2 regions of the Micromonospora sp. HB375 genome follow, and region 2 is predicted to be linked to the other one. Evidence: predicted binding sites of a transcription regulator. Region 2 holds the regulator's gene; the other holds the start of a gene.
What was found. The regulator HrcA, encoded in region 2, represses chaperone genes, less so after heat shock. The targets are predictions, from matches to a motif close to GGTTNGCACNCTCNNNNNGAGNGTGCNAACC.
Positions count from the first base shown of each region.

Region 1: groES (co-chaperone GroES) is a predicted target of HrcA. The motif match lies at 5,947-5,977, and genes of this name have one in related genera.

Region 1 covers NZ_JAGGJO010000001.1:6,144,512-6,160,127, reverse strand. Annotated here, with positions in the region: gene J3R08_RS27250 (ROK family protein) at 1-575, opposite strand, end outside; gene J3R08_RS27245 (sugar ABC transporter permease) at 607-1,866, opposite strand; gene J3R08_RS27240 (ATP-binding cassette domain-containing protein) at 1,863-2,675, opposite strand; gene J3R08_RS27235 (sugar ABC transporter substrate-binding protein) at 2,779-3,882, opposite strand; gene ybaK (Cys-tRNA(Pro) deacylase) at 4,087-4,566, opposite strand; gene J3R08_RS27225 (methyltransferase domain-containing protein) at 4,621-5,853, opposite strand; gene groES (co-chaperone GroES) at 6,110-6,424, shown strand; gene groL (chaperonin GroEL) at 6,495-8,138, shown strand; gene J3R08_RS27210 (sulfite oxidase) at 8,199-9,980, shown strand; gene J3R08_RS27205 (WhiB family transcriptional regulator) at 10,328-10,711, opposite strand; gene J3R08_RS27200 (response regulator transcription factor) at 10,964-11,776, shown strand; gene J3R08_RS27195 (DUF5319 domain-containing protein) at 11,789-12,193, opposite strand; gene guaB (IMP dehydrogenase) at 12,391-13,953, shown strand; gene J3R08_RS27185 (GuaB3 family IMP dehydrogenase-related protein) at 13,984-15,102, shown strand; gene J3R08_RS27180 (M1 family metallopeptidase) at 15,201-15,616, shown strand, end outside.
Region 2 covers NZ_JAGGJO010000001.1:5,544,669-5,560,284, reverse strand. Annotated here, with positions in the region: gene J3R08_RS24480 (phosphotransferase family protein) at 1-738, opposite strand, end outside; gene J3R08_RS24475 (DUF4240 domain-containing protein) at 737-1,273, shown strand; gene lepA (translation elongation factor 4) at 1,380-3,257, shown strand; gene J3R08_RS24465 (GlsB/YeaQ/YmgE family stress response membrane protein) at 3,478-3,765, shown strand; gene J3R08_RS24460 (GlsB/YeaQ/YmgE family stress response membrane protein) at 4,018-4,302, shown strand; gene J3R08_RS24455 (sugar ABC transporter substrate-binding protein) at 4,525-5,817, shown strand; gene J3R08_RS24450 (carbohydrate ABC transporter permease) at 5,814-6,800, shown strand; gene J3R08_RS24445 (carbohydrate ABC transporter permease) at 6,797-7,630, shown strand; gene J3R08_RS24440 (hypothetical protein) at 7,645-8,505, opposite strand; gene J3R08_RS24435 (enoyl-CoA hydratase-related protein) at 8,655-9,440, opposite strand; gene hemW (radical SAM family heme chaperone HemW) at 9,460-10,683, shown strand; gene J3R08_RS24425 (DUF4870 domain-containing protein) at 10,723-11,367, opposite strand; gene hrcA (heat-inducible transcriptional repressor HrcA) at 11,601-12,623, shown strand; gene dnaJ (molecular chaperone DnaJ) at 12,697-13,842, shown strand; gene J3R08_RS24410 (16S rRNA (uracil(1498)-N(3))-methyltransferase) at 13,844-14,578, shown strand; gene J3R08_RS24405 (SDR family NAD(P)-dependent oxidoreductase) at 14,594-15,355, opposite strand; gene J3R08_RS24400 (histidine triad nucleotide-binding protein) at 15,449-15,616, shown strand, end outside.

The DNA.
Region 1 (15,616 bases), 600 kb from region 2:
TTGCCCACCGTGATCGGTACGTCTATCCCCAGTTCGACGGCGAGCGCCGCACCGATCGGCTCGTCCACCCAGCCGGTGGTGGGGCTGAGCCGGACCAGCCCGTCCTCGCGGCGGACCATGCCGCACACCGCCACGCCGGCGCCGACGCAGATCGCGTCCGGCGGCACCGACTGGTGCATCTCCTTGACCGCGCCGGCGAGCAGCGGGGCGGCCTCCCCGGCGACCAGGTTGCGCGGCCGGTCCATCTCCCGGCGGTCGAGCACCTCACCGCCGAGTCCGACCCGCGCGGCCCGCAGCCGGTCCACCTCGACGCTGTACGCGTACGCGTAGACCCGCCCCGACTCGGGCCGGACGACGAGTGACGGTCGTCCGGCCCGGCCGGTCTCCTTCGGCGTCCCCTCGCTGACCAGACCGGCGCCGGCCAGGTCCGCGGTCAGCGCGCCGATGGTGCTGCGGTTGAGGCCGAGCGCGGTGGTCAGCTCGGCGCGGGTGGTGGCCCCGTGGACGTGCACGTATCGGAGCAATGCGCCCAGGTTCTGCCGACGGATCTCGTCCTGACTGGGGCCCGCGCGCATTGCCACTGCCATGGTGTTTCCGTACCCCTGCTCAGCGGTTGCCGGTCGCGGCGGCCCGCCGACGCGAGAGCGCGTCGATGGTCGCCGCGGCGAGCAGCACCACGCCGGTGACCACGTACTTGACGCCCGAGCTGTATCCCATCAGTCCCATACCGTTGTCGATGACCGCGACCACCGCGCCTCCGAGCACGGCGTCGAGGACCCGGCCCTTGCCGCCGAAGAGGCTGGTGCCGCCGATCACCGCCGCGCCGACGGCGTAGAGCAGTACGTTACTGCCCCCGGTGTTGGGGTCGACCGAGTTGCCCCTGCTGGCGGCCACGATGCCACCGATGGCGGCCATCGAGGAGCAGATGACGAAGACGGAGATACGGATCCGGTCGACGTTGATGCCGGCCCGGCGGGCCGCCTCGGCGTTGCCGCCGACCGCGTAGATGTGCCGCCCGTAGCTGGTGCGCTGGAGCACGAACGTCCAGACGATCAGCAGCACCGCGATGATCGGCACCACGATCGGCACGCCCTTGAGCGAGGTGATCAGCACGTTGCGGCTGCGCTCCAGGTTGAGGACGTAGACCGCCACGCCGAGGATCACGGCCAGGCCGGCGATCCGCGCGCCGACCACCGTGAGCGGGTCGGTGAGCAGTCCACGGGCGGCCCGGTTGCGGTACCGGAGCAACTGCACTGCCGCGTACCCGGCGACGGCCACCGCGGCGAGCGCCCAGCCCAGCGCCGGGGAGAGGTTGCGGTTGGCGATCGCGACGAGCACGTCGTCGCGGATCGCGATGTTGGCGCCCTCGTCCATCAGCGTCAGCACGACACCCTGGAAGGCGAGGAACCCGGCGAGCGTCACCACGAAGGACGGGATGCCGACCTTGGCGACCAGCAGGCCCAGCACGGTGCCGATCACCAGACCGGTGACGACGGCGGCGAGCACCGCCACGTACCAGGGGTAGCCGAGCACGGTGACCACGTTGGCCAGGATCGCGGCGCAGACGCCGCTGGCGAAGCCGGCGGAGAGGTCGATCTCGCCGAGCAGCAGGACGAAGACCAGGCCCATGGCGATGAGCGTGACCGCCGCGCCCTGGGTGAACAGGTTCGCCAGGTTGCCGGCGGTGAAGAACGACGGGCGGGCGATCGAGAAGCCCACCGCCAGCGCCACGAGCATGACCACCGCGGGGAGCGCGCCGATGTCGCCGCCGCGTACCCGGCGCCAGTAGTTGTTCACGTGGCTGTTCAGGGTCGGTGTCGGCGCGACGCCGGCCGGGCCTTCCTTCTTCACGACGATGGCGGTCATCGGATGGCTCCTGGGGTGGTGTCGGCGGGCGCGGCGCCGTTGCCGCCCGGCTCGCCGGTGAGGCCGAGGCCGCCGGATCGGCCGGCGGTGATCAGCTCGACCACCTGCGAGTGGGTGATGTCGGTGGTCTTCACCTGGGCGACCATCTGGCCGAGGTAGAGCGCGGCGATCCGGTCGGAGACGGCGAAGACGTCGTTCATGTTGTGCGAGATGAGCACCACGGCCAGGCCGTTGTCGGCCAGCCGGCGCACCAGCTCCAGCACCTGGGCGGTCTGCGCGACGCCGAGCGCGGCGGTCGGCTCGTCCAGGATGACCAGCCGGCTGTTCCAGAGCACGGCCTTGGCGATGGCGACGGTCTGCCGCTGGCCGCCGGAGAGGCTGGCCACGTGCTGGCGCAGCGACTTCACGGTGCGCACGCTCAGGCCGGCGAGCGTCTCGGCGGCCATCTGCTCCATGGTCGGCTCGTCGAGCACGATGCCGCTGCGCTTCTCCCGGCCGAGGAACATGTTCTGCACGATGTCGAGGTTGTCGCAGAGCGCGAGATCCTGGTAGACGACCTCGATCCCGAGCGCGGCGGCGTCCCGGGGGCTGTTGATGGTCACCGGCCGGCCGTCGAAGAGGAACTCGCCGGCGTCGGTGGGGTGGATGCCGCTGATGCACTTGACCAGGGTCGACTTGCCGGCGCCGTTGTCACCGACGAGCGCGGTCACCTCGCCGGGGTGCGCGGCGAAGGCGACGTCGCGCAGCACCTGGACGGGACCGAAGCTCTTGTCGATCCCGCGTAGCTCCAGCAGGGGGGTTGCGGACACGGGGTTCTCCTTTGGGCGGAGGGAGGTCTCGGATCCCGTCCGGCGCGGGCGCCGCCCGGCACGGGAGAACCCGTGCCGGGCGGCGCCGCCTGAGGCGGGTGGGTCAGCTCACGCCGGCGTCGGTGCAGAGCTTCGCGAAGGCACCGGTGCAGAGTTCTTCCTTGGTGACGTAGCCGTCGGCCACGACGTCCTTGACGTTGTCCTTGAAGATGGCCTTGGGCTCCAGCAGCACGGCCGGCACGTCCCGGTTGCCCTCCGGGTCCTTGACCGTCTGGCCGGTGTCCTTCCGCTCACCCTTGGCGAGCGCGATGGCCAGCTCGGCGGCGGCGTCCGCCTCCTTCTTGACCGCCTTGTAGACGGTCATGCACTGGTCACCGGCGAGGATGTTCTGCAGGCCCTCCTTGGTGGCGTCCTGACCGGTCACCGGGACCTTGCCGTTGAGCTTGTTCTTCTTCAGCACCGAGATGGCCGCGTTGCCGAGACCGTCGTTGGCGGCGAGCACGCCGTCGATCTTGCCGCCGGCCTTGGTCATCTGCTGCTCGAAGATCGTGGCGGCCTGCGCGTTGTCCCAGGCCGGCACCGGGTCGTCGGCGACCTTGGTGTACTCCTTCGAGTCGAACTTCGGCTTGAGCACCGAGTCGTACCCGTTCTTGAACAGGGTGGCGTTGTTGTCGGTCGGCGAGCCGTTGAGGTACGCGATCGACGGGTTCTTGACGCCCTTGTCGGTCAGGCACTTGCTCAGGCCTTCGCCCTGGAGCTTGCCGACGGCCTCGTTGTCGAAGCTGACGTAGTACTGGGCGGAGCCGCCCAGGGTCAGCCGGTCGTAGTCGATGGTCGCGACGCCCTGCGACTTGGCCTTGTCGAGCACGGCCTTGCCGGTGCCGGAGTCCAGGTTGACGATCATCAGGACGTTGACGCCGCTGGTGATCATCTGGTCGGCGATGGTCTGGAACGCGGTCTTGTCGTTCTGCGCGTTCTGGATGTCGGAGTCGACGCCGGCCGCGTCGAACGCCGCCTTGAGGTACTTGCGGTCCGCGCCCTCCCAGCGGGCGGAGGACTTGCTGTCCGGCAGGATCACGCCGATCTTCGGCTTCTTGGCGTTGGAGCCGCCGGCCTCGTCGGAAGAACCGCCGTTGTCACCGCAGGCGGCCATGCTGCCGGTCGCGAGGAGACCGACGGCCGCGAAGGTGAGGAAGCCCTTGCGCATGTGCAGGGTCCTTTCGGAGGTGGGGGAGTGGTGATGTTTTGTTGTGTCCGGCAACGTATTCCCCGCCTCCCATGCGCCGCAAGACTGCCGAGGTCAGAAGTTTGTTGGCGGCGGTAACAATTCAGCAACGCGGTTGTCACCCGCGAGACACCGCCGGGAGAGCGTGCTCCGGGAACGCTCCCACACGTACCGTCACGAGCCCGCTCAGGTGGCGGCGATCGATGCCGTGGCCGCCCCGGTGAGCGCCACCAGATCCGTCGGCGTGAGCTGCACCTGCAATCCCCGGCGGCCCGCCGACACGTACACGGTCGGGTGCGCCAGCGCCGAGGAGTCGACGACTGTCGGTAGCCGCTTACGTTGGCCGAGCGGACTGATGCCGCCCCGCACGTACCCGGTCGCCCGCTCGGCCACCGCCCGGTCCGCCATCACCGCGCGCTTGCCGCCCACCGCGGCGGCCAGCGCCTTCAGGTCCAGCTCGCCGGTCACCGGCACCACCGCCACGGTCAGCCCGCCGTCGACCTCGGTGACCAGCGACTTGAACACCCGGTCCGGTGCCACCCCGAGCGCCGCGGCCACGAGCGCGCCGTAGTTCGGCGCGTCCGGCGAGACGTCGTACGGGTGGATGCTGTGGGCGATCTTCCGCTTGCTCAGCAACGCGATCGCCGGAGTGCCAGGGCCCGCCACGGGCTCAAGCTAACCCGCGCGCCGCGACACCGCGAGCTGGAAACGTGAGCCGGGTCAGCCGCCGACCGGAACCGGCCGGCACACGAGCACCGTGGGGTCGCCCGCCACCCGGGTCAGCACCAGGTCGGCCGCCGCCTCGCCGGACAGCCGCAGGTCACGGCGCAGCTTCTCCGGCTCCAGCGCCGACCCGCGCTTGCGGATCTCCACCCGGCCGACCCGGCGTTCCCGCAGCAGGGCGCGCAGCCGCTTCAGCGAGAACGGCAGCACGTCGGTGATCTCCAGGCAGCGGGCGAACGGGGTGGGCCGGGCCTCGTCGGCGTACAGGTAGGCGATCGACGGGTCGGCGAGCGTGGCGTCGAGGTCGGCAGCGAGTTCGGCGACCAGGTGCGCGCGGACGACCGCCGGGTCCGGGTCGTAGAGGAACCGCCGGACCGGCCCCACCTCCGCTTCCTGCGCGCCCGTGCCGGTGAGGTGATAGGAAGGGACCCTTTTACTACCGGAGGCGTTAAGAAGGGGCCCTTCCTTCTCGCGCAGCAGAGTGGCGCGGCGGGGGACCTCGGCCAGCTCGCCGCACCAGAGCGCGGCCTCGACCAGGTCGCCGTCCACGCTCACCCACTCCGCCTCGGCGCCCGCCGGGATCAGCGCGTGGTCCAGCCCCGGCGCGACCTTCACCACTGTGCGCGGCACCCGCGCGGCGAGACCGGTGACGAAGTCCCACGGCGGGGAGTAGGAGTTCGGGTCGAAGACGCGCCGCCCGGTGCCGGCCCGCCGCCGCGCCGGATCGCAGAACGCGCCGTCGACGCGGCTCACGTCGAACTCCGTGGCGTCGCCGCACTCGACTGTCACCAGATCGGCGAGCCCGGCCGCCTCGGCGTTCGCGGCGGCCATCGCGGCGGTCAGCGGGTCGGCCTCCACCGCGTACACCCGGATGCCGGCGCGGGCGGCGGCGAGCGCGTCGGCGCCCAGGCCGCAACCCAGGTCGGCCAGCGTGGTCACGCCCGCGGCGCGCAGCCGTGCGGCCCGCCGGCCGGCGACCACCCCGCGGGTGGCCTGCTCCAGCCCGGGTCGGGTGAGGAACATCCCGGCCGCCGCCGCGCCGAACTTGCCTGCTGCCCGGCGGCGCAGCTCGGCCTGGGTCAGCGCGGCGGCGGCGAGGTCGCCCGGAATCCCGGCCGAGCGCAGCGCGGCCGCCGCCGCCAGCGGGTCGCCGCCGGCCACCCGCCCGGCCGCGGCGAGCGCCGCCGACCCCTCGGGGGTACGCAGCACGGCGAGCAGGTCGAGATCCACGCGCCCATTCTCCCGGGCCGGTTCCGGCGCGACACGGAGGGCGACGCGCGTTGGCACTCTCCTTGACGGAGTGCTAGCCGAGGAATAACCTGCGATTAGCACTCTCACCCTGAGGGTGCCAACGCCCGAGCCTCGTGCCCGGGGGTTGAGCGCCAGGCGGACCGGCACCCGCGACGACGGCCCCGCCCGGTGGCATGTGGCAGATTGACGCTGGTCGGCACGCCGGCCGGCAACGACACCAAGTACCCGGGAGGGTATGCCCGTGACTACCGCGACCAAGGTTGCGATCAAGCCGCTCGAGGACCGCATCGTGGTCCAGGCGAACGAGGCCGAGACCACCACCGCCTCGGGCATCGTGATCCCCGACACCGCCAAGGAGAAGCCGCAGGAGGGCACCGTCCTCGCTGTCGGCCCGGGCCGGATCGACGACAAGGGCAACCGCGTGCCGATCGACGTGAAGGTCGGCGACACCGTCCTCTACTCGAAGTACGGCGGCACCGAGGTCAAGTACGCCGGCGAGGAGTACCTGGTGCTCTCCGCCCGCGACGTCCTCGCGGTCATCGAGAAGTAAGCAACCGATCAGTGTCGTTGCCCCGGTCCGGCTCGCCGGGCCGGGGCAACGTCGCTTCGAAGGGATACTGATGGCGAAGATCCTCAGCTTCTCGGACGACGCCCGGCACCTGCTCGAGCACGGTGTCAACGCCCTCGCGGACGCGGTCAAGGTCACCCTCGGCCCGCGCGGGCGCAACGTCGTCCTGGACAAGAAGTTCGGTGCGCCCACGATCACCAACGACGGCGTGACCATCGCCAAGGAGATCGAGCTCACCAACCCGTACGAGAACCTCGGCGCGCAGCTGGTCAAGGAGGTGGCGACCAAGACCAACGACGTCGCCGGCGACGGGACCACCACCGCCACCGTGCTGGCCCAGGCCATGGTCCGCGAGGGCCTGCGCAACGTGGCCGCCGGCACCAACCCGACCGGCCTGAAGCGGGGCATCGACGCGGCGGCCGCCAAGGTCTCCGAGGCGCTGCTCGGCAAGGCCGTCGAGGTCTCCAGCAAGGAGTCGATCGCGCACGTCGCGACCGTCTCCGCGCAGGACGCCGCGATCGGTGAGCTGATCGCCGAGGCGATGGAGAAGGTCGGCCGCGACGGCGTCATCACCGTCGAGGAGGGCTCCGCGCTCACCACCGAGCTGGAGGTGACCGAGGGTCTCCAGTTCGACAAGGGCTTCATCTCGCCGAACTTCGTCACCGACCTGGAGGCGCAGGAGGCGGTCCTGGAGGACCCGTACATCCTGATCACCACGCAGAAGATCTCGGCGATCGAGGAGCTGCTGCCGCTGCTGGAGAAGGTTCTCCAGAACAACAAGCCGCTGCTCATCGTCGCCGAGGACGTCGAGGGCCAGGCCCTGTCGACGCTCGTGGTCAACGCGCTGCGCAAGACCGTCAAGGTCTGCGCGGTCAAGGCCCCCGGCTTCGGCGACCGCCGCAAGGCGATGCTCCAGGACATGGCGATCCTGACCGGCGCCGAGCTGGTCGCCCCGGAGTTGGGCTACAAGCTCGACCAGGTCGGCCTGGAGGTGCTCGGCACCGCCCGCCGCGTCGTGGTCGACAAGGAGAACACCACTGTCGTCGACGGTGGCGGGCAGGCCTCCGAGGTCGCCGACCGGGTCGCCCAGATCCGCAAGGAGATCGAGGCCTCCGACTCGGAGTGGGACCGGGAGAAGCTGGCCGAGCGGCTGGCGAAGCTCTCCGGCGGCATCGCCGTGATCAAGGTCGGCGCGGCCACCGAGGTCGAGATGAAGGAGCGCAAGCACCGCATCGAGGACGCCATCGCCGCGACCAAGGCCGCGGTCGAGGAGGGCACGGTCCCGGGTGGCGGCGCCGCCCTGGCCCAGATCCTGCCGGCGCTCGACGACGACCTGGGCTTCACCGGTGACGAGAAGGTCGGCGTCTCGATCGTGCGCAAGTCGCTCGTCGAGCCGCTGCGCTGGATCGCCCAGAACGCCGGCCACGACGGCTACGTGGTGGTGCAGAAGGTCGTCGGCAAGGACTGGGGCCACGGCCTCGACGCCGCCACCGGCGAGTACGTCGACCTGGCCAAGTCCGGCATCATCGACCCGGTGAAGGTGACCCGCAACGCGGTCAGCAACGCCGCCTCGATCGCCGGCCTGCTGCTCACCACCGAGAGCCTCGTGGTGGAGAAGCCGGCCGAGCCGGAGCCGGCCGCCGGTGGCCACGGCCACTCGCACGGGCACGGCCACCAGCACGGCCCGGGCTTCTGACCCGAGGAGTACGCCCGACGTCAGGGCACACCGCCGACCCGGTGGTGTGCCCTGACGCATATGTCCTTACGGATCGCTGACGAGATTGGCAGCCGGGCCCGCGGGGCGACCAGACTGGAGCCCGTGAGCACCCTCTCCCCCCGCCGGGCGGCGTCGGCCGGTGTCGTCGCCGCCGTGGTGGCGCTCGGCGCCGCCGAACCCGTTGCGGTCCTGACCGGCCCCCGGTCCGCTCCACTCGTCGCCGTCGGCGGACTCGTCGTCGACCTGGTGCCCGAGCCGCTCAAGCAGCTCGCCATCGACGTCTTCGGCACGTACGACAAGATCGCGCTGCTGATCGGGACGGCGCTGCTGCTGGCCGTCTTCGGCGCGCTGCTGGGCCTGGCAGCGGCCCGGCGGCTGGTGATCGGCCTGGCCGGCATCGCCGCGTTCGCCGCGCTCGGTGCCGCCGCCGCGCTGACCCGGGCCGGCGCGGACGCCTTCGACGCGCTGCCCTCCCTGGTCGGCGGCGGACTGGGCGCGCTGACGCTGTGGGCGTTCGTGGCCGGCCCGCTGAGCCCCGACCTGGCGCACCGGAAGCGACCGGGGCGTGACCGGTCCGAAGCCGTGCGACGCGACCGGGCCGGGACCGGCCCGGCGGAGCGCGACGGGGCCGCTTCGGCGGACAGCGAGCCGCCGTCCGCGTCGCCCCCGCCATCCGCCCCGCCTCCGGCGGTCGCCGCGCTGGCCCGGGAGAGGGAGACGCCGGGCGGCTGGGAGCCGGTCCGGCACGACGACGCGGAGTCGCGGCGGCGGTTCCTGCGTGGCGCCGGGCTGCTCACCGGCGCGGCGGCGGTGGCCGGGCTGGGCGGGCACTGGCTGGCCGGCCGGCGCGGCGTATCGGCGGCCCGGGACGCGGTGACGCTGCCCGCCCCGGTCGCGCCCGCCCCACCGGTGCCGGCCGGAGCGGACCTGTCGCTGTCCCGGCTCGCGCCGTACGTCACGCCGAACCGGGAGTTCTACCGGATCGACACCGCGCTGGTGGTGCCGCAGGTGGACCCGGTCACCTGGCGGCTGCGCATCCACGGGCGGGTCCGCAACCCGATCGAGCTGAGCTTCGACGACCTGCTCGCCCGCCCTATGGTCGAGCGCTACGTGACGCTCGCCTGCGTCTCCAACGAGGTGGGCGGCGACCTGATCGGCAACGCGCGCTGGCTCGGCGTACCGATCAGGGACCTGCTGGACGAGGCCGACCCGGAGGACGGCGCGGACCAGGTGGTCGGGCGCGCCGTCGACGGCTGGACGTGCGGCACGCCCACCTCGGTGCTGCGCGACGGGCGGGACGCGCTGCTCGCGGTCGGCATGAACGGCGAGCCGCTGCCGATCCAGCACGGCTTCCCGGCGCGGATGGTGGTGCCCGGCCTCTACGGGTACGTCTCCGCGTGCAAGTGGATCACCGAGCTGGAGCTGACCAGCTTCGCCGACTTCGACGCGTACTGGGTGCCGCGCGGCTGGTCAGCGCAGGGCCCGGTCAAGACGCAGTCCCGGATCGACACGCCCCGGCCCCGCAGCCGTCCCGCCGCCGGTCCGGTGACCGTCGCCGGTGTGGCGTGGGCGCAGCACCGCGGCATCAGCCGTGTCGAGGTACGCGTGGACGGCGGCCCCTGGCAGGAGGCGACGCTGGCCCCGGCAGTGTCGGCGGACACGTGGGTGCAGTGGTCGTGGCGGTGGGACGCCACACCGGGCGAGCACACGCTCCAGGTCCGGGCGACCGACAGCACCGGCGAGACCCAGACGGAACAGCGCGCCCCGGTCGCCCCGGACGGCGCGACGGGATGGCACACGGTAAGGGTCACAGTCACCTGACCCGCACCGTCGCGAGGACCGCTCTCGGTGGGGAGATGGCCTGCCCGTGCCACTGGCGGGTGCCTGCCGATCGGGTGCGCGCCGCTTGGCTCCGGCCTGAGTCCAGACTCCCGAGCGCTCACGAAAGAGATCTTGGTATGAAACGGCCCCTATAAGGGCCGTTTCATACCAAGATCTATGTGGTGTCCTAGCCTCTGGAACGCCGATCCTGGTATTCGAAACGGTAGGCGAGTCGCCCAGCGGCGGCCTTCGCCGCGCCGGGGTGCGGGGGCCAGCGGATGCCCCGGGCCACGACACGACGCCGCGCCCCGGGATCCGGGGCGCGGCGTCGGGGGTCGTGAAGCCGGTCAGGCGACCTTGCGCTGGTCCGGCACGGCGGTGTTGTGCGGGCGGCCGAGGCGCGCCTCCAGCCGGGCGATGTCCACCTTGGTCTGGCGGCGGTCGGCCAGGTCCTCCCAGCCGAGCGCGAGCAGACGCAGCCGCTCGGACTCGCTGAACCCGCCCCAGACGCCGTACGGCTCGCGTACGGAGAGCGCGTGGGCGGCGCACTCGGCGCGTACCGGGCAGGCGCGGCAGACGGACTTGGCGCCCATCTCGCGGCGCAGCCGGGAGGAGCCGCGCTCGCCGTCCGGGTGGAAGAACTGCGCGCTGTCGCGGCCACGGCAGGCCCCGAGCCGCTGCCAGTCCCAGAGCTCGTCGATCGGTCCAGGCAGCCTACGTACGTTCGACATCAGCACCCCTCCTCCCGCGCGGCACCGCGGAGAATGTTCGTGGCCAGCTACCGGGCGGCGGTCCGCGCGGGATGCCGGTTCCGGATGAACCCCTCGGTACCCGAGCGGTCCGCGCCTCACACATCTGTGATCGAAAACCTCGGACAGTCGGTGGCATATGCCCCATCTGTCGGAAAAGTTCGGATGATTGCCCGGAACCCCCTCCCGAGCCCACCTCCGCATGGTCTGCTCTGAGTCGGAGAGGAGACCACTGTGCGTAGTGTTCTTGTGTGCGTTCGGACACCATTGGCGGCCCAGCATCTGACCTCCGCGGCGGCGCGGCTCGGGCTGTCCGGCGTCGTCCGGACGGCCGTCTCCGATCCGGAGGTGATGTTGCGGCTCGCGGAGCGCCCGGTGGACGTGGTGCTCGCCGACACCGCGCTGACCCGGCCGGACAGCGCCGGTTTCGTGCGCCGGGTGCTGGCCCGCGCGCCGCAGGCGGCGGTGCTGCTGCTCGGGGCCGAGGAGTCGGAGTCGGCGGCGGCCACCATCAGCGCCGGAGCGCGTGGCCTGATCCAGAACGCGGACCACGATCTGACCAGCGCGGTCGCCAAGGCGCTGCTGCTGCTGTCCGCTCCCGGCCGGAGCAACAGGCACCGGGTGGCGGACACCGCCCGGGACGCGGCAGCGGTCGGCGGTCCGGCCCGGTCGGCGGGGCGTACCCCGGGTGGGCCCGGCTGGCCGGCGGTGGCGCCGGTGGACGCGGCCGGCCTGCCCACGGTGGTGCCGGTGCAGCGGGGTGAGGACGCGGAGGATCCGGCGGCGGCCGACGCGGCGGAGGCGGCCCGCCCGGGCGCCGGTCAGCGGCCGGCCCGGACGCCGCGCGGCGCCATCGGGCTGACCGAGCGGGAGCTTCAGGTGCTGCTCGGCATGGCCGAGGGCAAGAGCAACGCGGAGATCGGGCGGGAGTTGTTCGTCTCCGAGGACACGGTCAAGACGCACGCCCGACGGTTGTTCCGCAAGCTCGGGGCGCGGGACCGGGCACACGCCGTGGCGGCCGGCTTCCGGGCCGGCCTGGTCGCCTGACCCGGGCCGGAGTCACTCCGACGCGGAGTCGTCGGTGCCCTCGGTGAGCGTGTCGTGCACGCCGTCGGCGTAGCCACGGGCGTAGTCCCAGCTCACGTAATGGTCCGGGTCCGGGTCGTAGGCCGGTTCGTGCACCCGGGGGCGCCCCGAGTTGAGCAGGTGGCGCAGGTTGCCGCGCAGCAGGTCCCAGTCGAAGTAGTGCGGCTCGCGGCAGTCCTCGCACTCGATCACCAGGCCGCGCACCCCGATCGGCTGGAGCAGCGCCTGGTAGATCTCCAGATCGGCGAGGTCCTCCAGCACGTCCTGGCGTTCGACGTCGGTCAGCGGGTCGAGCGCGTCGTCGTCGCCGGGATCGTGCAGACCGGCAGCCGGATCGGCAGGGTCGCCGTTGAACGGGTCGATGGGCTCGTCGTGCACCCCCTCACCGTAGTCCCCGGGCCGCCGGAAAGCCCGCCCCAGGCCGCGCTGTGGCCCGGCCTACCCCCGGGCCCGCCGCTGCCCGGACGGGAACGGGCCAGTGGGTACGATGAGGCGACGCGCCGTCACCAGGCGCCTGCCGGTGCCCCCGCGCGCCGCCTCGCTGCAGCCCGATCGACCAGCTCAGGGGAGCAATCGTGGAGAATTCGCCCAGCACCGAGATCCCGGCCGGCACCGACGGCGGGGAGCTGGGTGGCCATCTGCCCGAGCTGCCGGCCGGTTCGGCCCGGGTGGTACCGCTCGGGTTGACCTTCGACGACGTGCTCCTGCAGCCGGGCGAGTCGGACGTCGTACCCAGCCGGGTGAACACCCGTACCCGCCTGACCCGCAACATCGAGCTGACCGTGCCGCTGCTGTCCAGCGCGATGGACACGGTCACCGAGGGGCGGATGGCGATCGCCATGGCCCGCCAGGGCGGCATCGGCGTGCTGCACCGCAACCTGTCGGTGGAGGACCAGGCGCTCCAGGTCGACCTGGTGAAGCGCTCCGAGTCCGGCATGATCACCAACCCGGTGACCGCCAGCCCGGACGACACGCTGCGCGAGGTCGACGCGCTCTGCGGTCGCTACCGCATCTCCGGCGTGCCGGTGATCGACGGGCAGGGCCAGCTGGTCGGCATCGTCACCAACCGCGACATGCGCTTCGTCTCCGACCCGGCCACGCCGGTCCGCGAGATCATGACGCGCACCCCGCTGATCACCGCCCCGGTCGGCGTGAGCAAGGACGACGCGCTCGGCCTGCTGCGCCAGCACAAGATCGAGAAGCTGCCGATCGTGGACGCGGGCGGCAAGCTGCGCGGCCTGATCACGGTGAAGGACTTCACCAAGAGCGAGCAGTACCCGAACGCGACCAAGGACGACGCGGGCCGGCTCCGGGTCGCCGCCGCGGTGGGCGTGGGCGAGGACGGCTACAAGCGGGCCCGTGCCCTCGTCGACGCCGGCGTGGACGTGGTCATCGTGGACACCGCGCACGGGCACCAGCGGGCCGTGCTGGAGATGGTGGCCCGGCTCAAGCGGGACGTCAGCATCGACATCGTGGGCGGCAACATCGCCACGTACGCGGGCGCGAAGGCGCTCGTCGAGGCCGGCGCGGACGGCGTGAAGGTGGGCGTCGGCCCGGGCGCCATCTGCACCACCCGGATCGTGGCCGGGGTCGGCGTACCGCAGATCACCGCGATCATGGAGGCGGCCCGGGCCGCCCGCCCGGCCGGCGTGCCGGTGATCGGCGACGGCGGCATCCAGTACTCCGGCGACATCGCCAAGGCGCTCGTCGCGGGCGCCGACACGGTGATGCTCGGCAGCCTGCTGGCCGGCTGCGAGGAGAGCCCCGGCGAGCTGATCTTCATCAACGGCAAGCAGTACAAGGCGTACCGGGGAATGGGCTCGCTCGGCGCGATGCAGTCGCGTGGCCAGGGCAAGTCCTACTCCAAGGACCGTTACTTCCAGCAGGACGTGCTCGCCGAGGACAAGCTGGTCCCGGAGGGCGTCGAGGGCCAGGTGCCCTACCGGGGTCCGCTGTCCGCGGTCGCCCACCAGCTCATCGGCGGCCTCCGCGCCGCCATGGGGTACGTGGGCGCGGAGAGCATCCCGGAGCTGCACCGGCGTGGCCAGCTCATCCGGATCACCGCGGCCGGGCTCAAGGAGAGCCACCCGCACGACATCCAGATGACGGTCGAGGCGCCCAACTACCACTCCCGCTGACCCACCACCCCCAACCACCTGGAGTCCCTCATGCGTGACGTGGTCGAGATCGGGCTGGGCAAGACCGCGCAGCGCGGCTACCACCTGGACGACATCGCCATCGTGCCGAGCCGCCGCACCCGGGACGTCGACGACGTCTCCACGGCGTGGCAGCTCGACGCGTACCAGTTCGGCATCCCCTGCGTCGGCCACCCCTCGGACGCGACCATGAGCCCCGCCTCGGCGGTCCGGCTGGGCCAGCTCGGCGGCCTCGGCGTGCTCAACGTCGAGGGCCTCTGGACCCGGTACGAGAACCCGGCCAAGGTGCTGGAGGAACTGGCCGGTCTCGGCGAGGACGCGCGGGCGACCAAGCGCCTCCAGGAGGTCTACGCCGAGCCGATCCGGCCCGACCTGATCGCCGAGCGGGTACGCGAGCTGCGCGAGGGCGGCGGCACGGTGGCGGTGCGGGTATCGCCGCAGCACACCCTCGCGCTGGCCCCGGTGATCCTCGACGCCGGCGTGGACATCCTGGTCATCCAGGGCACGCTCGTCTCGGCCGAGCACGTCTCCACCACCGACGAGCCGCTGAACCTCAAGGAGTTCATCGCCGACCTCGACCTGCCGGTCATCGTCGGCGGCTGCACCGACTACAAGACCGCGCTGCACCTGATGCGTACCGGCGCGGCCGGTGTGATCGTGGGCATCGGCGGCGACGACTGGTCGACCACCGAGTCGGTGCTCGGCATCCGGGTGCCGATGGCCACCGCGATCGCCGACGCCGCCGCTGCCCGCCGCGACTACCTGGACGAGACCGGCGGCCGGTACGTGCACCTGATCGCCGACGGCGACATGCAGACCTCCGGCGACATCGCCAAGGCACTCGGCTGCGGCGCGGACGCGGTGATGCTCGGCGAGCCGCTGTCGCTCTGCGAGGAGGCGCCGGCCGGTGGCGCCTGGTGGCACTCCGCGGCCAGCCACCCGTCGCTGCCCCGGGGCGCGTTCGAGGTGGCCGGCGAGCCGCTCGGCTCGATGGAGAAGCTGCTGTTCGGCCCGGCCGACGAGCCGGATGGCCAGCTCAACCTCTTCGGCGGCCTGCGCCGCGCGATGGCCAAGTGCGGCTACCGCGACCTCAAGGAGTTCCAGAAGGTCGGGCTGGTCCTCGACCGCTGAGCACCGCTGAGCACCGGCTGAGCACCGCATGACGGCGCGGGCGGCGGCCCGGACGTGTTCCGGCCCCGCCCGCGCCGTCGCGCGTCTAGGCTCGCCGGGTGAGACGGGGGCGGATCTGGGCGGCAGGGCTGGTGGCGGCGGCGCTCGCGGTGAGCGGATGCACGGGCGGCGACGACAACGGGTTCCGGCCGGGCGCGGCGGACGCCGGTGACCCGTACGTGCCGGGGGCCGGCAACGGCGGCTACGACGTGGGCCACTACGCGCTCGACGTGCGCTACGACCCGGCCGGCGACAGGCTCGCCGGCACCGCCACGCTGACCGCCACCACCACCCGTGCGCTGTCCCGGTTCCAGCTCGACCTGGCCGGGCTGGACGTCGAGCGGGTCCGGGTGGACGGGGAGGCGGTGAAGCACCGCCACGACGGCGCCGAGCTGATCGTCACCCCGCCGCGCGGGCTGCCGCCGGGGAAGCGGCTCACCGTCGAGGTGACGTACGGCGGGGTGCCGCAACCGCT
Region 2 (15,616 bases):
GCCGTGGGCCAGCCCGGGGGCCGCGTCGGCGTACCCGGGCAGGCGCGACTCCAGCGCCACCAGCTCGGCCAGCGGGGCGCCGGCGGCCTGCTCGGGCAGTGGCTCGCGCCCGGCGGCCACCTCGCCCCACCAGAGGATGTCGTCGCGGGCCAGGTCCGCGAGCCGGGGGAGCGGGAGCGCGGCCAGCTGCGCAGGCGGGTCGGCGAGGGCGGCGGCCACCTCGGCGTACGTGGCGAGGGCGGCGTCCAGCTCGGCCGGCGCCCAGGGCAGCGCGGGGGTGTGCCCGTCGATCGCGTCGAGCGCCAGCGCGTACCAGCCGGACTCGGTGAGCGCCCAGCGCGGCCGGGGCACCGGCAGGCCGGCCGGGAGCCGGGCCAGGATCGCCGCCTCGTGGGCGTACCAGTCGACCAGGTGCCGTTGCCCGTGCAGCGCCGCCGCCTTGACGAACACACGCTCACCGTCTGGGCCGGTCAGCACGGCGGCGAATCCGCTGGTGAACCCGCCGGCGGCCACCCGTACCGCCGCCGGTGGGCCGCCGAGCCGGGCGGCCAGCGCGTTCCGCAGCCCGGCCGGCAGGTCGGCCCAGCCCGGCCGCACGGCCGTCGACCCGTACGCGACGGGCGGGAGTGAGATCGCACGCACCGCACCATGCTGCCGCACGCGGGCCGAACCGCCCCGCCGCACCGGCGGCGCGCGGCGAACCGGCGCGTCGGAGGGCTCTGCCAGACTGCCTGCCATGAGGACCGACGAGTTCTGGCAGCTGATCGACGACGCCCGCGCCGGGGCCGGGGGAGAGCCCGACGCGGTCGCCGCCCGGGCGGTCGCGCTGCTGGCCGAGCGCGACCCGGAGGAGATCGTCGGGTACGCCCACCACCAGCGGCGGGTGCTCGCCGCCTCCTACCGGGTGGATCTCTGGGGCGCGGCGTACCTGATCAACGGCGGCGCCTCGGACGACGGCTTCGAGTATTTCCGGGGCTGGCTGATGACCCAGGGCCGGGCGGTGTTCGCCAAGGCGGTCGGCGACCCGGACTCGCTCGCCGAGTTGCCGCAGGTGCGGGCGGCGGCGCTCAGCGGCGAGGAGTTCGAGTGCGAGGACATGCTGGCGGTGCCGTGGGACGCGTACCGGAAGGCCACCGCGACCGACCTGCCGGCCGAGCGCGACCCGGTGCCGGTGCCCGACCTGAACGACTTCTGGGACTTCGACGACGAGGAGGAGGCCCGGCGTCGGCTGCCGAGGCTGGCCACCCTCTTCGTGGAGCCACCCGTGGAATAGCAGTGGAGTAAAGGGGGAGTCCGGGCGCTCCCGGGGCGACGTGGGACCATGGAGGGGGCCGGCGGCGCGCCGGCCCGCTCACGTCAGCCGACCAGAACGGACCGCTGTGCCACCGACGCTCGATCCCGGCGCGAACGCTCCTGGTGCCACCGACCCGGCGCGCATCCGGAACTTCTGCATCATCGCCCACATCGACCACGGGAAGTCGACCCTGGCCGACCGGATGTTGCAGCTCACCGGTGTGGTCGACCCACGGCAGATGCGCGCGCAGTACCTGGACCGGATGGACATCGAGCGCGAGCGCGGCATCACCATCAAGAGCCAGGCCGTGCGGATGCCGTGGACGATCCGCGAGGGCGAACGGGCCGGTGAGACGGCCGTGCTCAACATGATCGACACTCCGGGCCACGTGGACTTCACCTACGAGGTGTCCCGTTCGCTGGCTGCCTGCGAGGGCGCGATCCTGCTCGTCGACGCCGCGCAGGGCATCGAGGCGCAGACGCTCGCCAACCTCTACCTGGCGCTCGAGAACGACCTGCACATCATCCCGGTGCTCAACAAGATCGACCTGCCGGCCGCCCAGCCGGAGAAGTACGCCGAGGAGCTGGCGCACCTGATCGGCGGCGATCCGGCGGACTGCATCAAGGTCTCCGGCAAGACCGGCGAGGGCGTGCCGTACCTGCTGGACGAGATCGTCCGGCAGTTCGTGCCGCCGGTGGGTGACGCCGAGGCCCCGGCCCGCGCGATGATCTTCGACTCGGTGTACGACGTCTACCGGGGCGTGGTCACGTACGTCCGGGTGATCGACGGCCGGATCTCGGCCCGGGACCGGATCAAGATGATGTCCACCGGCGCGGTCCACGAGCTGCTGGAGATCGGTGTCATCTCGCCGGAGATGGTCAAGGCCGAGGCGCTCGGCGTCGGCGAGGTGGGCTACCTGATCACCGGCGTGAAGGACGTGCGCCAGTCCCGGGTCGGTGACACGGTCACCATCAACAACAACCCGGCCAAGGAGGCGCTCGGCGGTTACAAGGACCCGAAGCCGATGGTCTACTCGGGGCTCTACCCGATCGACGGCTCGGACTACCCGAACCTGCGCGAGGCGCTGGACAAGCTCAAGCTCAACGACGCCGCGCTGGTCTACGAGCCGGAGACCTCCGGCGCGCTGGGCTTCGGCTTCCGCTGCGGCTTCCTCGGCCTGCTGCACCTGGAGATCATCCGGGAGCGGCTGGAGCGGGAGTTCAACCTCGACCTGATCTCCACCGCCCCGAACGTGGTCTACCGGGCCATCCAGGAGGACGGCGAGGAGATCGTGGTCACCAACCCGAGCGAGTACCCGACCGGCAAGATCGCGGAGGTGTACGAGCCGACGGTGCGGGCGACGGTGCTGACCCCGAACGACTACGTCGGCGCGGTGATGGAGCTGTGCCAGGGCCGCCGGGGCAGCCTGCTCGGCATGGACTACCTCTCCGCCGACCGGGTGGAGCTGCGCTACACGCTGCCGCTGGCCGAGATCATCTTCGACTTCTTCGACCAGCTCAAGAGCCGTACCAAGGGTTACGCCTCACTGGACTACGAGCCCTCCGGCGAGCAGGCGTCGGACCTGGTGAAGGTGGACATCCTGCTGCACGGCGAGCCGGTCGACGCGTTCAGCGCGATCGTGCACAAGGACAAGGCGTACACGTACGGCACGACGATCGCGGCGAAGCTGCGTTCGCTGATCCCGCGCCAGCAGTTCGAGGTGCCGATCCAGGCGGCGATCGGCAGCCGGGTGATCGCCCGGGAGACCATCCGCGCGATCCGCAAGGACGTGCTCGCCAAGTGCTACGGCGGTGACATCAGCCGCAAGCGCAAGCTGCTGGAGAAGCAGAAGGAGGGCAAGAAGCGGATGAAGATGGTGGGCCGGGTGGAGGTCCCCCAGGAGGCGTTCATCGCGGCGCTCTCGTCCGACTCCGGCGACGGCAAGCCCGCCGGCAAGAAGTAGCGGTCCGGCTCCGCGCAGCGGCCGGCGTCCCCTCGCAGGGGCGCCGGCCGTTCGCGTACCCAGGAGATTTTCAGCCGGTGGCAGCGCTCCCACCTGCGGGTTCGCGTCAGCCGGGAGGGTGGCGGTCGATGCGGCCGGTTTCGGTTTTCGATGCGTCGGGCACTTAGCGGTCACGACAGCAACCGCACAGAACGTGCGAAATCGCTTTAGGAGGACGACCGTGGAGTTCACCGTCTGGGGCATCATCACCGCGCTGGTCGTGGGTCTGATCGTCGGCGCGCTGGGCCGGCTGGTCGTGCCGGGCCGGCAGAACATGCCGATCTGGCTGCACATGGTGATCGGCGTCGGCGCGGCGCTGCTGGGCACCGTCCTGGCCCGCGCGCTCGGCATCGCCACGCAGACCGCCGGCATCGACTGGGCCGAGCTGGCCGTGCAGGTCGTGCTCGCCGCCATCGGTGTGGCCCTGGTGGCCGGCGTCGGCCGCCGCAGCAGCGTCTCGCGTTACTGATCGACGCATCACGCGCCTCGACGGGTGCCCGGCCGCATCGGCCGGGCACCCGTCGGCGTATCGGCGCATTGAACACCGTCGGTGTGCCGGGCCCGCCCGCCGCGCCCGGTTTCGGGGAGAAGTAGCAGGTCAGGGTACGTCTGAACAATTCGTCATCGGAGTCGGTTTGGATTTCCGGGCGGTCGGGAACTTAGCGATCACGACAGTAACCACACAAAAACGTGTGACCGGATCTTAAGGAGGAGGGCGACCATGGAGCTCACCGTTTGGGGCATCATCACGGCGCTGGTCGTTGGTCTGATCGTCGGCGCGCTGGGCCGGCTGGTCGTGCCGGGCCGGCAGAACATGCCCATGTGGCTGCACATGCTGATCGGCGTCGGCGCCGCGCTTCTGGGCACGCTCGTCGCCCGGGCCTCCGGCTTCGCCGAGACCGCCGGCATCGACTGGCGCGAGCTGATGCTGCAGGTGCTGTTCGCCGCGATCGGCGTGGCCCTGGTGGCCGGTGTCGGCCGTCGCCGCGGCGTCTCGCGCTACTGACCCCGCACCACGCGCCTCGACGGGCGCCCGGCCTCACCGGCCGGGCGCCCGTCGGCGTTCGTGGGCTCTGAACTGCCCGGACGGCATCGATGTCGGCCGGGCCCCGGCTGCGATACGGTCGCCTGTGCCCTCCGTCACGAACACCCCCTGTTGTAAAGGAAATTTTCCTACTAAGGTGCGGCGGAGAAGGTTAGTGCCAAACGGCCCTGAGGGAGATATGGCGTGAACAGGTGGAAGCGGCTGGCTCCGGTCACCGCCATCGTGGCGTCGGCCGCGTTGGTGCTGACCGCGTGCGGTGGCTCCGGCGACGACGACAAGGCCGCCGACAACAGCAAGCTCACTGTGTGGATGATGGGTGAGGGCGGCGACGCCCAGACCGCGTTCCTCGACAGCGTCGAGGCGGAGTTCAAGAAGAAGCACCCCGAGACCGACGTGGTGGTGCAGTACATCCCCTGGCTCGAGGCGCCGAAGAAGTTCCAGGCCGCGCTCGCCGGTGGCGAGGGCCCGGACGTCACCGAGCTGGGCAACACCGAGACCCAGGGCTGGGCCGCTCAGGAGGCCCTGGCCGACGTCTCGGACAAGTTCAACGCCTGGTCCGAGGGCAAGGACATCCTGCCCGACCTGGTCAAGAACGCTCAGCTCGACGGCAAGCAGTACGGCGTGCCGTGGTACGCCGGCGTGCGCGCCGTCTACTACCGCACCGACTGGTTCGCCGAGGCCGGCGTGAAGCCGCCGACGACCTGGGACGAGATGGTCGCCGCCGCGAAGGCCGTGCAGGCCAAGAAGCCCGGCACCTACGGCATCGCCCTGCCCGGCAACTCCGAGCTGCCGTTCTACTCCTTCCTCTGGAGTGCCGGCGCGGAGATCGCCACCAAGGAGGGGGACGCCTGGAAGTCCGGCTACAACACCCCCGAGGCGCAGAAGGCGGTCAAGTTCTGGACCGACCTGGTGACAGTGCACAAGGTCGCCCCGCCGGCCGCCGCCGGGTGGAACGAGGTCGACGCCCGTACCCAGTTCGCCACCGGCAAGGCCGCGATGGCGTTCGCCGGTAGCTGGCAGGGCGGCGCGATGAAGAAGGACAACCCGGACATCGAGAAGGTCTGGGGCACGTTCCCGATCCCCGGCCCGGACGGCAAGGCCGCCCCGGCGTTCGCCGGTGGCTCCGACATCGCCATCTGGAAGGACAGCGAGCGGGCGGCGCTGGCCTGGGACTACATGACCGTGCTGCTGAGCAAGCAGAAGGACAAGGAGTTCGCCAGCAGCCTCGGGTTCTTCCCGGTCTACCAGGACCTGGTCAGCAGCGGTGACTACGCCAACGACAAGGTGATGGCGGCGTTCGCCACGGCCATCCAGAACACCAAGCTGACCCCGCTCACCCCGAAGTGGGTCGAGGTCAGCCGGACCAAGACGGTGACCCAGGCGATGAACAGCTCGGTCATCAAGGGCCAGAAGACGGTCGAGAAGGCCACCGCCGACGCGGCCACCGAGATCGAAAGCATCCTCAACGCCAAGTGACCACGCTGACCGAGGCCACCGGCGAGGCCGCCGCGCGGGAGACCCCCGCGCGGCGGCGCCGTCGCCGGGTGGACCACCTTCCGTACCTTCTGCTCCTGCCCTGCCTGGCGATCATCGCCGTGCTGCTGCTCTGGCCGCTCGGCCAGGTTGTGTGGATGTCCTTCCACAAGCTGGACAGCGTCCGGCAGCTGCGCGGCGACCGCGAGTGGCCGTGGATCGGCCTGGCCAACTACGCGCAGATCCTCGGCGACCCGTTCTTCCGTACGGTGCTGCGCAACACGGTGCTGTTCGCGGTCGCCAACGTGGCGCTCACGATGGTCCTCGGCACGCTGGTCGGGCTGCTGCTCAACCGCCTGGGCAAGAAGATGGCCACGTTCGTGGCGAGCTGCGTGATGCTCGCCTGGGCCACCCCGGCGCTGACCGGCACGATCGTCTGGAAGTGGATCTTCGACGACACGAGTGGCCTGGTCACGTGGCTGTTCAACAAGCTCCCGGACGGGCTGTCCACGGCGCTGTTCGGGCGCAGCGACTGGACCGGGTACGGCTGGTTCAACGACCCGCTGCTGTTCTTCGCCATCCTGACGCTCGTGGTGGTCTGGCACTCGTTCCCGTTCATCGCGGTGAGCGTGCTGGCCGGGCTCAAGAGCGTGCCGACGGAGCTGCAGGAGGCGGCCCGGGTCGACGGCGCCGGCCCGTGGAAGGTGTTCTGGAAGGTGACGTTCCCGATCCTGCGGCCGGTCTTCGGCATCCTCGTGGTGCTCTCCACGATCTGGGACTTCAAGGTCTTCACCCAGCAGTTCGTGCTGGCCGGCGGCACCCAGGACCGGTCGACGTTCATGCTGTCGATCTACTCGTACGCGGAGGCGTTCTCACCGCCGCCGAAGTACGGCCTCGGCTCCGCCATCGCCGTGATCCTCACCGTGATCCTGCTCGTGGTGACCGCCCTGTACGTCCGCATGGTGCTGCGGCAGGAGGACGAATGATGAAGAAGATCGCCCTCAACGGCGCGGGCCTGCTGGTCGCGCTCTTCGCCGCGTTCCCGGTCTACTGGATGGTGGCGACGTCGCTGAAGCCCAACCGGGAGATCTTCTCGTCCACGCCCCGGCCGGTGCCGGCCGAGCCGACGCTGGAGCACTACCGGGAGATCCTCACCGGCAACCTGATCCCGGGCGTGACGTTCACCGACTTCTTCCTCAACAGCGTGCTCGTCGCGGGGGCCACGGTGCTGCTGAGCGGGCTGGTCGCCCTGCTCGCCGCGACAGCCGTGGCCCGGTTCCGGTTCAAGCTGCGCACCACGTTCCTGATCATGCTGCTGGTGGTGCAGATGATCCCGCTGGAGGCGCTGGTCATCCCGCTGTTCCTGATGATCCAGCGGCTCGGTCTCTACAACACGCTGCCCAGCCTGATCCTCACCTACCTCGGCTTCTCGCTGCCGTTCGCGGTCTGGATGCTGCGCGGCTTCGTCGCCGCGGTGCCGAAGGAACTGGAGGAGGCCGCCGCCATCGACGGCGCCAGCCGGGCCCAGACGTTCCGCAAGGTGCTGTTCCCGTTGGTCGCGCCCGGCCTGGTCGCCACCAGCATCTTCTCGTTCATCACCGCCTGGAACGAGCTGATCTTCGCGCTGACCTTCATCAACGACCAGCAGAAGTACACGCTGCCGGTGGCGATGACGTTCTTCTTCGGCCGCGACGACACCGCCTGGGGCTCGGTGATGGCCGCGTCCACGCTGTTCACCCTGCCGGTGATCGTCTTCTTCCTGCTGGTGCAGCGCCGGATGGTCTCCGGCCTGGTCGCGGGAGCCGTGAAGGGCTGAGGGCGGCGGGCCGGTCAGGCCGCGGCGAACACCTCGGCGCGTACCTCGGTGGCCGGGTCGCCCTTCACCCGGGCCCAGGAGCCCTGCTCGGCGGTCCACTCCAGGTTGCCGAAGCGGACCTTCTTCACGCCGTGGTCGTCGGCGTGCGAGACCAGCCAGTGCGCGTACCGCCAGCCGTTGCGGTCGTCGCCCGCCGGCACGGTGAGCGCGGTCAGGTCCGTCGCCGTGGCCAGCCGGGGCAGCCCCCAGTCCAGCGACAGGCTCTCCAGCACGGCGCTGGCGGCGGCCGGCCCGCGCATCGTCGGCGGCGAACTCACCGTGCAGGCCACCGCGCCGGTCGCGTGGCCGAGCAACGCGCGGGTCAGGACCTCCGACTCGTCGGCCCACTTCTCGTACGCCTCGGGGAAGGCCGACCGCTGCACCCGCTGGGCGGCGTCGGTGACCCGCATCCGCTCCCAGCCCTTGACCTTCTTCAGCGCGGCGTAGAACTTGTTCGCCGCGTACCGCGGGTCCTGGACCTGTTCCGGGGTGCCCCAGCCCTGGCTCGGGCGCTGCTGGAACAGGCCGAGCGAGTCGCGGTCGCCGTGCGCGATGTTGCGCAGGTGCGACTCCTGGTACGCGGTCGCCAGCGCCACCACCACCGCCCGCTCGGGCATCCGGCGCTGCATGCCGATGGCCGCGATGGTCGCCGCGTTCGCCATCTGGTCGGCGCCGAGCACCACCTCGCCGTCGGCCTGCACCGTGCAGGTCCGGCTGGCCAGGGGGAGCCGCAGGTGCTCGCCGAACTGCTTGGTCACGACATAGACCGCGAGCAGCGCCAGTACGCACACCGCAACACCAGATGCCACGATCGCCGCTCGCGTCCGCACCCGCACCCCCTGTCCCGACAGTCCGACAAGCGTACGTCGGCCCCGCGCCGCCGCGTCTCGGCCGAGTGGCCGTCCCGCCACCACGTGACCGGCGCCGTGCCGCCGGGCGGGGCCCGCCACCACCGAAGGTGACCAGCCGGGCCCCGCCGCGCACCTCAGTCTCCGGCGGGCACCCAGGCGGCGGGCCGCTTCTCCCGGAACGCCATGACGCCCTCACGCCCCTCGTCGGAGAGGAAGTACCCGGTGGACAGCGCCGCCAACTCGGCGATCTCGGCCCGCAGGTCAGTCGCGGCGGGCCGGCGCAGCAGCTCCTTCGCCCCGGCCAGCGCCCCCGGCGCGCCCCTGACCAGCGAGGCGCAGTAGCGCTCGACGGCGGCGTCCAGCTCGCCGGCCGGCACCGCGGCGGTGACCAGGCCGACCTCGGCGGCGCGGCGGCCGTCGAACGTGTCGCCGGTCAGGTACAGCTCGGCGGCGGCCCGCTGGTCCAGCCGGGGCAGCACGGTCGCCGAGATCACCGCCGGGATCACCCCGATCCGCACCTCGGTGAACGCGAACGTCGCCTCCTGCGCGCAGACCGCCAGGTCGGCGGCGGCGATCAGGCCCAGCCCACCGGCCCGGGCCGGTCCGGCGACCTTCGCGACCACCGGCTTCGGGCACTCCCGCACCGCCACCAGCACGTCGCCGAGCATCCCGGCGGGCACCGTGCCACTGGCGTACGCGGCGGCGGTCTCCTTCAGGTCGGCGCCGGAGCAGAAGACCGGGCCGGTGTGGTCGAGCACGATCGCGCGTACCGCGTCGTCGGCGACCGCGTCGGTCAGCCCGGCCAGCAGCTGGGTCATCAGGGGCGTGGAGAGCGCGTTGCGGTTGTGCGGGCTGTCCAGGGTGAGGGTGGTCACCCCACGGGCCGTGGCGACTCGCACGAGAGCGTCCGGAGAGGTCATGCCGGGCACACTAGTGGCCATGCCCGGCGTCCTTCCAGAAGGCGAACCCGTCCCGCGCGACGGATCGCTGCCCGCCACCGCCCGTCGCGCCGTCGGCGCGCGCGGCTTCGGCGTGTACGTCCACGTGCCGTTCTGCGCCAGCCGGTGCGGTTACTGCGACTTCAACACGTACACCGCCTCCGAGCTGGGCGGCGGGGCGAGCCGGGAGACGTACGCCGACTCGGTGCTGGCCGAGCTGGCGCTGGCCGCCCGGGTGCTGGGCGACTCGCCGCCGCAGCGGGTCGACACCGTCTTCGTCGGCGGCGGCACGCCGACGCTGCTGCCCGCCGACGACCTGGCCCGGATCCTCGACGGCATCGACCGCGTCTGGGGGCTGGCCGCCGACGCGGAGGTGACCACCGAGGCCAACCCGGAGTCGGTGACCCCGGAGTCGCTCAAGACGCTGCGGGCGGCCGGCTACACCCGGATCTCGCTGGGCATGCAGTCCGCCGCGCCCGGGGTGCTCGCGGTGCTGGACCGGCGGCACAGCGCGGGCCGGGCCACCGCCGCCGCGCTGGAGGCGCGCGACGCCGGGTTCGAGCACGTGAACCTGGACCTGATCTACGGCACGCCGGGCGAGACGGCCGACGACTTCGCCGCCTCGCTGGCCCAGGTGGTCGACGCGGGGGTGGACCACGTCAGCGCGTACGCCCTGATCGTGGAGGACGGCACCCGGCTGGCCGCGCGGATGCGCCGGGGCGAGCTGCCGTACCCCTCCGACGACGTGGCGGCGGACCGCTACCTGGCCGCGGAGGCGGCGCTCGGCGCGGCCGGCTTCTCCTGGTACGAGGTGTCGAACTGGGCCCGCTCGGCGGCGGCGGCGTGCCGGCACAACCTGCTCTACTGGACCGGCGCCGACTGGTGGGGCCTGGGCCCGGGGGCGCACAGCCACGTCGGCGGCGTGCGCTGGTGGAACGTCAAGCACCCGAGCGCGTACGCGGCGCGGCTGGCCGAGGGCGCCTCGCCGGCACTGGCCCGGGAGGTGCTCAGCGCGGACGAGCAGCACATGGAGGACGTGATGCTGCGGGTGCGGCTCGCCTCCGGGCTGCCGCTGGACGTGCTGGACGAGCCCGGCCGGGCGGGCGCCGAGCGGGCCCGGGACGCCGGGCTGCTCGACGCCGGGGCGTACGCGCGGGGGCTTGTGGTGCTGACGCTGCGCGGACGGCTGCTGGCCGACGCGGTGGTACGCGACCTGCTGCCGTGACCGGCGCCGGCCGGCCGCCCCCTCGGCCGGCCGGCGGTGTCACTTCACGAAGTTGTAGGTCATCGGGTAGCGGTAGAGCACACCCTCGTTGGCCTTGACCCCGCCGATGATCCCGAAGATCAGCGGCACCAGCCAGACCAGCATCGGGACGAAGAACAGGATCCCGCAGGTGATGACCGTGATCACCCAGGCGAGGACGCTGGCGATGGTCCAGGTGATCTGGAAGTTCAGCGCCGCGACCGCGTGGGCGCGTACGGTCGGCGACTGCTGGCCGCGGGTCATCATCGCGATCAGCGGGGCGACCCAGCCGAGCAGACCGCCACCGATGATGACGCCCGCGGCGCCACCGAAGTGCGCCACCAGGGCCCAGGTCTTCTCGTCGTTGTTGGCGTACCCGGCCGGGCCGTAGCCGCCACCGCCGGGATAGCCGCCACCGGCGCCGTAGCCCGGCGCGCCGGCCGGCGGGGGGTAACCACCAGGGGGCGGGTAGCCGCCCGGCGGAGGCTGGGCACCGGGGGGCGGGTAGCCGCCCGGGGGCGGATAGTCACCGGGCGGGGGATACCCGCCCGCGCCCGGCGCGCCGGACAGTGGAGCGGTGGGCGGCTCGCCGGAGCCGTAGGGCGCCGACGGGTCGGGCTGGGGGCCGGAGTCCCCTGCTCCGGGAGGGCGAGGAGGTTCAGTCATGGAGGTCACGGTAGGGCCAGCGGGCAAGTCGCACCAGGGCGACACAGACCGAGCGTGACCGGCTGTTCGGCCCTGGCGTGCCGCGCGGTGTGGTGGGCCGCACCGCAGGTCCGTCAGGCGATCATCGCGTCGGTGGGGGTGCCGACGTAGACTGGCACTCGCTACAGTCGAGTGCCAGCCGCCCGGCGGATGCCGCGTGCCGGCCCGGCCGAGGTGTGTCAGGAGGTGGGGACATGGGTCTCGACGACCGCAAACTCGCCGTGCTGCGCGCGATCGTCGAGGACTACGTCGCCACGCAGGAGCCGGTGGGCAGCAAGGCCCTGGTCGAGCGGCACCAGCTCGGCGTCTCCCCGGCGACGGTGCGCAACGACATGGCGGTGCTGGAGGAGGAGGGCTACATCCGGCAGCCGCACACCAGCGCCGGCCGGGTGCCCACCGACCGCGGCTACCGCCTCTTCGTGGACCGGCTCTCCCGGGTCAAGCCGCTCAGCCCCGCCGAGCGCCGCGCCATCGAGCGCTTCCTGGTCGGCGCGGTCGACCTGGACGACGTGGTGCACCGCACGGTCCGGCTGCTCGCCCAGCTCACCCGGCAGGTCGCCGTGGTGCAGTACCCGAGCCTGGCCCGGTCCAAGGTGCGTCACCTGGAACTCGTGCCGATCTCCACCACCCGGCTGATGGTCGTCATGATCGCCGACACCGGCCGGGTCGAGCAGCGGCTCGTCGAGCTGCCCGCCCCGGTTCCCGCCGACGACGTGACCGACCTGCGCCGGCTGGTGAACGAGAAGCTCGTCGGCAGCCAGCTCTCCGAGACGCCGCCGCTGGTGCAGGCCCTGGTGGACGAGTCCGCGCCGCACCTGCGCCCGGCCATGACCACGCTGTCCACGGTGCTGCTGGAGACGCTCGTGGAACGGCACGAGGAGCGCCTCGCGCTGGCCGGCCAGGCCAACCTCACCCGGGGCGGCCTGCTCGACTTCCAGGGCTCGCTGCGGCCGATCCTGGAGGCGCTCGAAGAAGAGGTAGTGCTGCTCAAACTGATCGGCGAGACCGAGCCGAGCACCACCCGCGTGCTGATCGGCGACGAGAACGAGTTCGACAACCTGCGGGCCGCCTCGGTGGTCAGCACCGGCTACGGACCGGGCAGCACCATCGTCGGTGGGCTCGGCGTGCTCGGGCCGACCCGGATGGACTACCCCGGCAATATCGCCATGGTGAGGGCCGTGGCACGCTACGTGGGCGAACTGCTGGCCCAGAACTGACCAGTCAGGGCCGACGGCCGGTTGCGGCCGACGACCGGAGCGACGCGAGACGAACATGAGGACACCTAACGCAGTGGCCAGGGACTACTACGGCATTCTCGGCGTGAGCCGGGAAGCCTCCGACGACGAGATCAAGCGCGCCTACCGCAAGCTGGCGCGGCAGTACCACCCGGACGTCAATCCGGACCCGGAGGCCCAGGAGAAGTTCAAGGACATCAACGCCGCGTACGAGGTCCTCTCGGACGACCGGAAACGGCAGATCGTCGACCTCGGCGGCGACCCGCTCGCCCCCGGCGGCGGTGGCATGGGCGGCCCGGGCGGGCCCGGCGGCGCCGGTCCGTTCGTCGGTTTCCAGGACATCATGGACGCGTTCTTCGGCGGCGCGGCGGGCGGCAGCCGGGGACCCCGGCCGCGCACCCGGCCCGGCGCGGACGCGATCCTGCGCCTGGAACTGGACCTCAACGAGACCGCGTTCGGCGTCGAGGCGCCGATCACCGTCGACACCGCGGTGCTCTGCACCACCTGCTCCGGCGCCGGCACCGCCGCCGGCACCCACCTGGCCACCTGCGAGGCGTGCGCCGGCCGGGGCGAGGTGCAGTCGGTGCAGCGCACGTTCCTCGGCCAGGTGGTCTCCGCCCGGCCGTGCACCGTCTGCCAGGGCTACGGCACCACCATCCCGCATGCCTGCCCGACCTGCGCCGGTGAGGGCCGGGTGCGTACCCGCCGCTCGCTGACCGTCAAGATCCCGGCCGGCGTCGAGGACGGCATGCGGATCCGCCTGGCCCAGCAGGGCGAGGTCGGCCCGGGCGGCGGCACCGCCGGCGACCTCTACGTGGAGATCCACGAGCGGCCGCACGACGTCTACTCCCGCAAGGGCGACGACCTGCACTGCCGGGTGACGGTGCCGATGACCGCCGCCGCGCTCGGCACCCGGCTGACCATCAAGACGCTCGACAGCGAGGAGACCGTCGACGTCAAGCCCGGCACCCAGCCCGGCAGCACTCTGCGGCTGCGTGCCCGGGGCGTACCGCACCTGCGCGGCACCGGCCGGGGTGACCTCTACGTGCACCTGGACGTGCGTACCCCGACCAAGCTCGACGCCGACCAGGAGCGGATGCTGCGCGACTTCGCCAAGACCCGCGGCGAGGAGGTCGCCGAGCTGACCAAGCAGGGCGGCTTCTTCTCCCGGATGCGCGACGCCTTCAACGGGCACGCCTGAGGTGTCCGCCCCGCTGTTCCTGGTCGAGGCGCTGCCCACCGGTGACACGCTGACGCTGGACGGCCCGGAGGGCCACCACGCGGCCACCGTGCAGCGGCTGCGGGCCGGCGAGGAGCTGCTGCTCGCCGACGGCCGGGGCGGCACCGCCGCCGCGGTGGTCACCGCCGTCGGCCGGGGCACGCTCGACCTGCGCGTCACCAGCCGGGGGTACGCGGACGCGCCCGTCCCGCGGCTCGTCGTGGTGCAGGGCATCGCCAAGGGCGACCGGGGTGAACTCGCCGTGCAGGCGATGACCGAGGTCGGGGTGGACGAGATCGTGCCGTGGGCGGCGTCCCGCTCGGTGGCGCAGTGGCGCGGCGACCGGGGCGTACGGGCCCGGCAGAAGTGGGTGGCCACCGCCCGGGAGGCGGCCAAGCAGGCCCGCCGCCCGTGGCTGCCGGTGGTGGCCGGCGCCCCGGACGAGTCCACCGCCACGGTGGCCCGCCGGATCGCCGGCGCGGCCGCCGCGTTCGTGCTGCACGAGGGCGCGCAGGACCGGCTGACCACAGTCGACCTGCCGACGGCCGGGGAGATCGTCCTGGTGGTCGGCCCGGAGGGCGGCATCGCCGACCACGAGCTGGCCACGTTCGCCGAGGCGGGCGCCCGCACGGTCCGCCTGGGCCCGTCGGTGCTGCGTACGTCCACAGCAGGCGTGGCCGCCCTGACAGTCCTGGCCACCCGCCTGACCCACTGGTAGCGGGGGAGGCGTGGGTCAGGAGCGGAGGTAGGAAGCGCCGTTCAGGTCGATGATCGTTCCTGAGGCCCACTCGGCCTCGGGGCTCGCCAGCCAGTGCACCGCCGCCGCGATCTCCTCCGGACGCGCCACCCGGTGGAACGGGGACTGCGCGCGTACCGCCTCGCCCCGCTCTGCCTTCAGGTGCTCGTTGGTCATGTCCGTCTCGACGAAGCCGGGCGCCACGCAGGCCACCCCGATGCCGTACGGCGCCAGGGCCACCGCCAGCGACTGGGCCATCGCGTTCATCCCGGCCTTGCTGGCGCCGTACGCCGGGTTGGCCGGCTCGCCCCGGAACGCGCCCCGGGACGAGACGTTGACGATCCGGCCCCCACTGTCGCGCATGTGCTGCGCGGCGCACCAGGCCGCGTTCGCCGCGCCGACCAGGTTGGTGTCGAGCACCTCCCGCCACCGCGCCCGCCACTGCTCGTAGCTGCTCTCGAAGACCGGGTGCGGGGGATCGGCCGGCCCGAACACGCCCGCGTTGTTCACCAGCACGTCGAGACCGCCGAGCCGCTGGGCCGCCTCGTCCACCATGGCGCGTACCGCGTCGGGGTCGGCCAGGTCGGCGCGTACCACCACGTGCCCGTCGCCGGGCAGCTCGGCGCGCAGCCGCTCCGCCAGCTCGGCGGAGTCCCGGTGGTGGATCGCCACCCGGTCCCCACCTGCGGCGAACGCTCGCGCCACCGCCCGCCCGATGCCCCGCGAGGCCCCCGTCACCAGCACCGCCCGTCCCGCCATGGCGGCCATCCTGCCGCACCGGCCCGGGGTGTTAAGAAGGGCCCCTTCCCATGCCGGAGGCGTTAAGCGGGGGCCCCTCCTTACACTGCTGCGATGGACTGCCTCTTCTGCCGGATCGTCGCCGGGGAGATTCCCGCCACCATCGTCCGCGAGACCGCCACCACCCTGGCCTTCCGGGACATCGACCCGAAGGCGCCCACGCACGTGCTGGTGATCCCGAAGGAGCACTACGCCGACGTGGCCACGCTGGCCCAGGGCGCG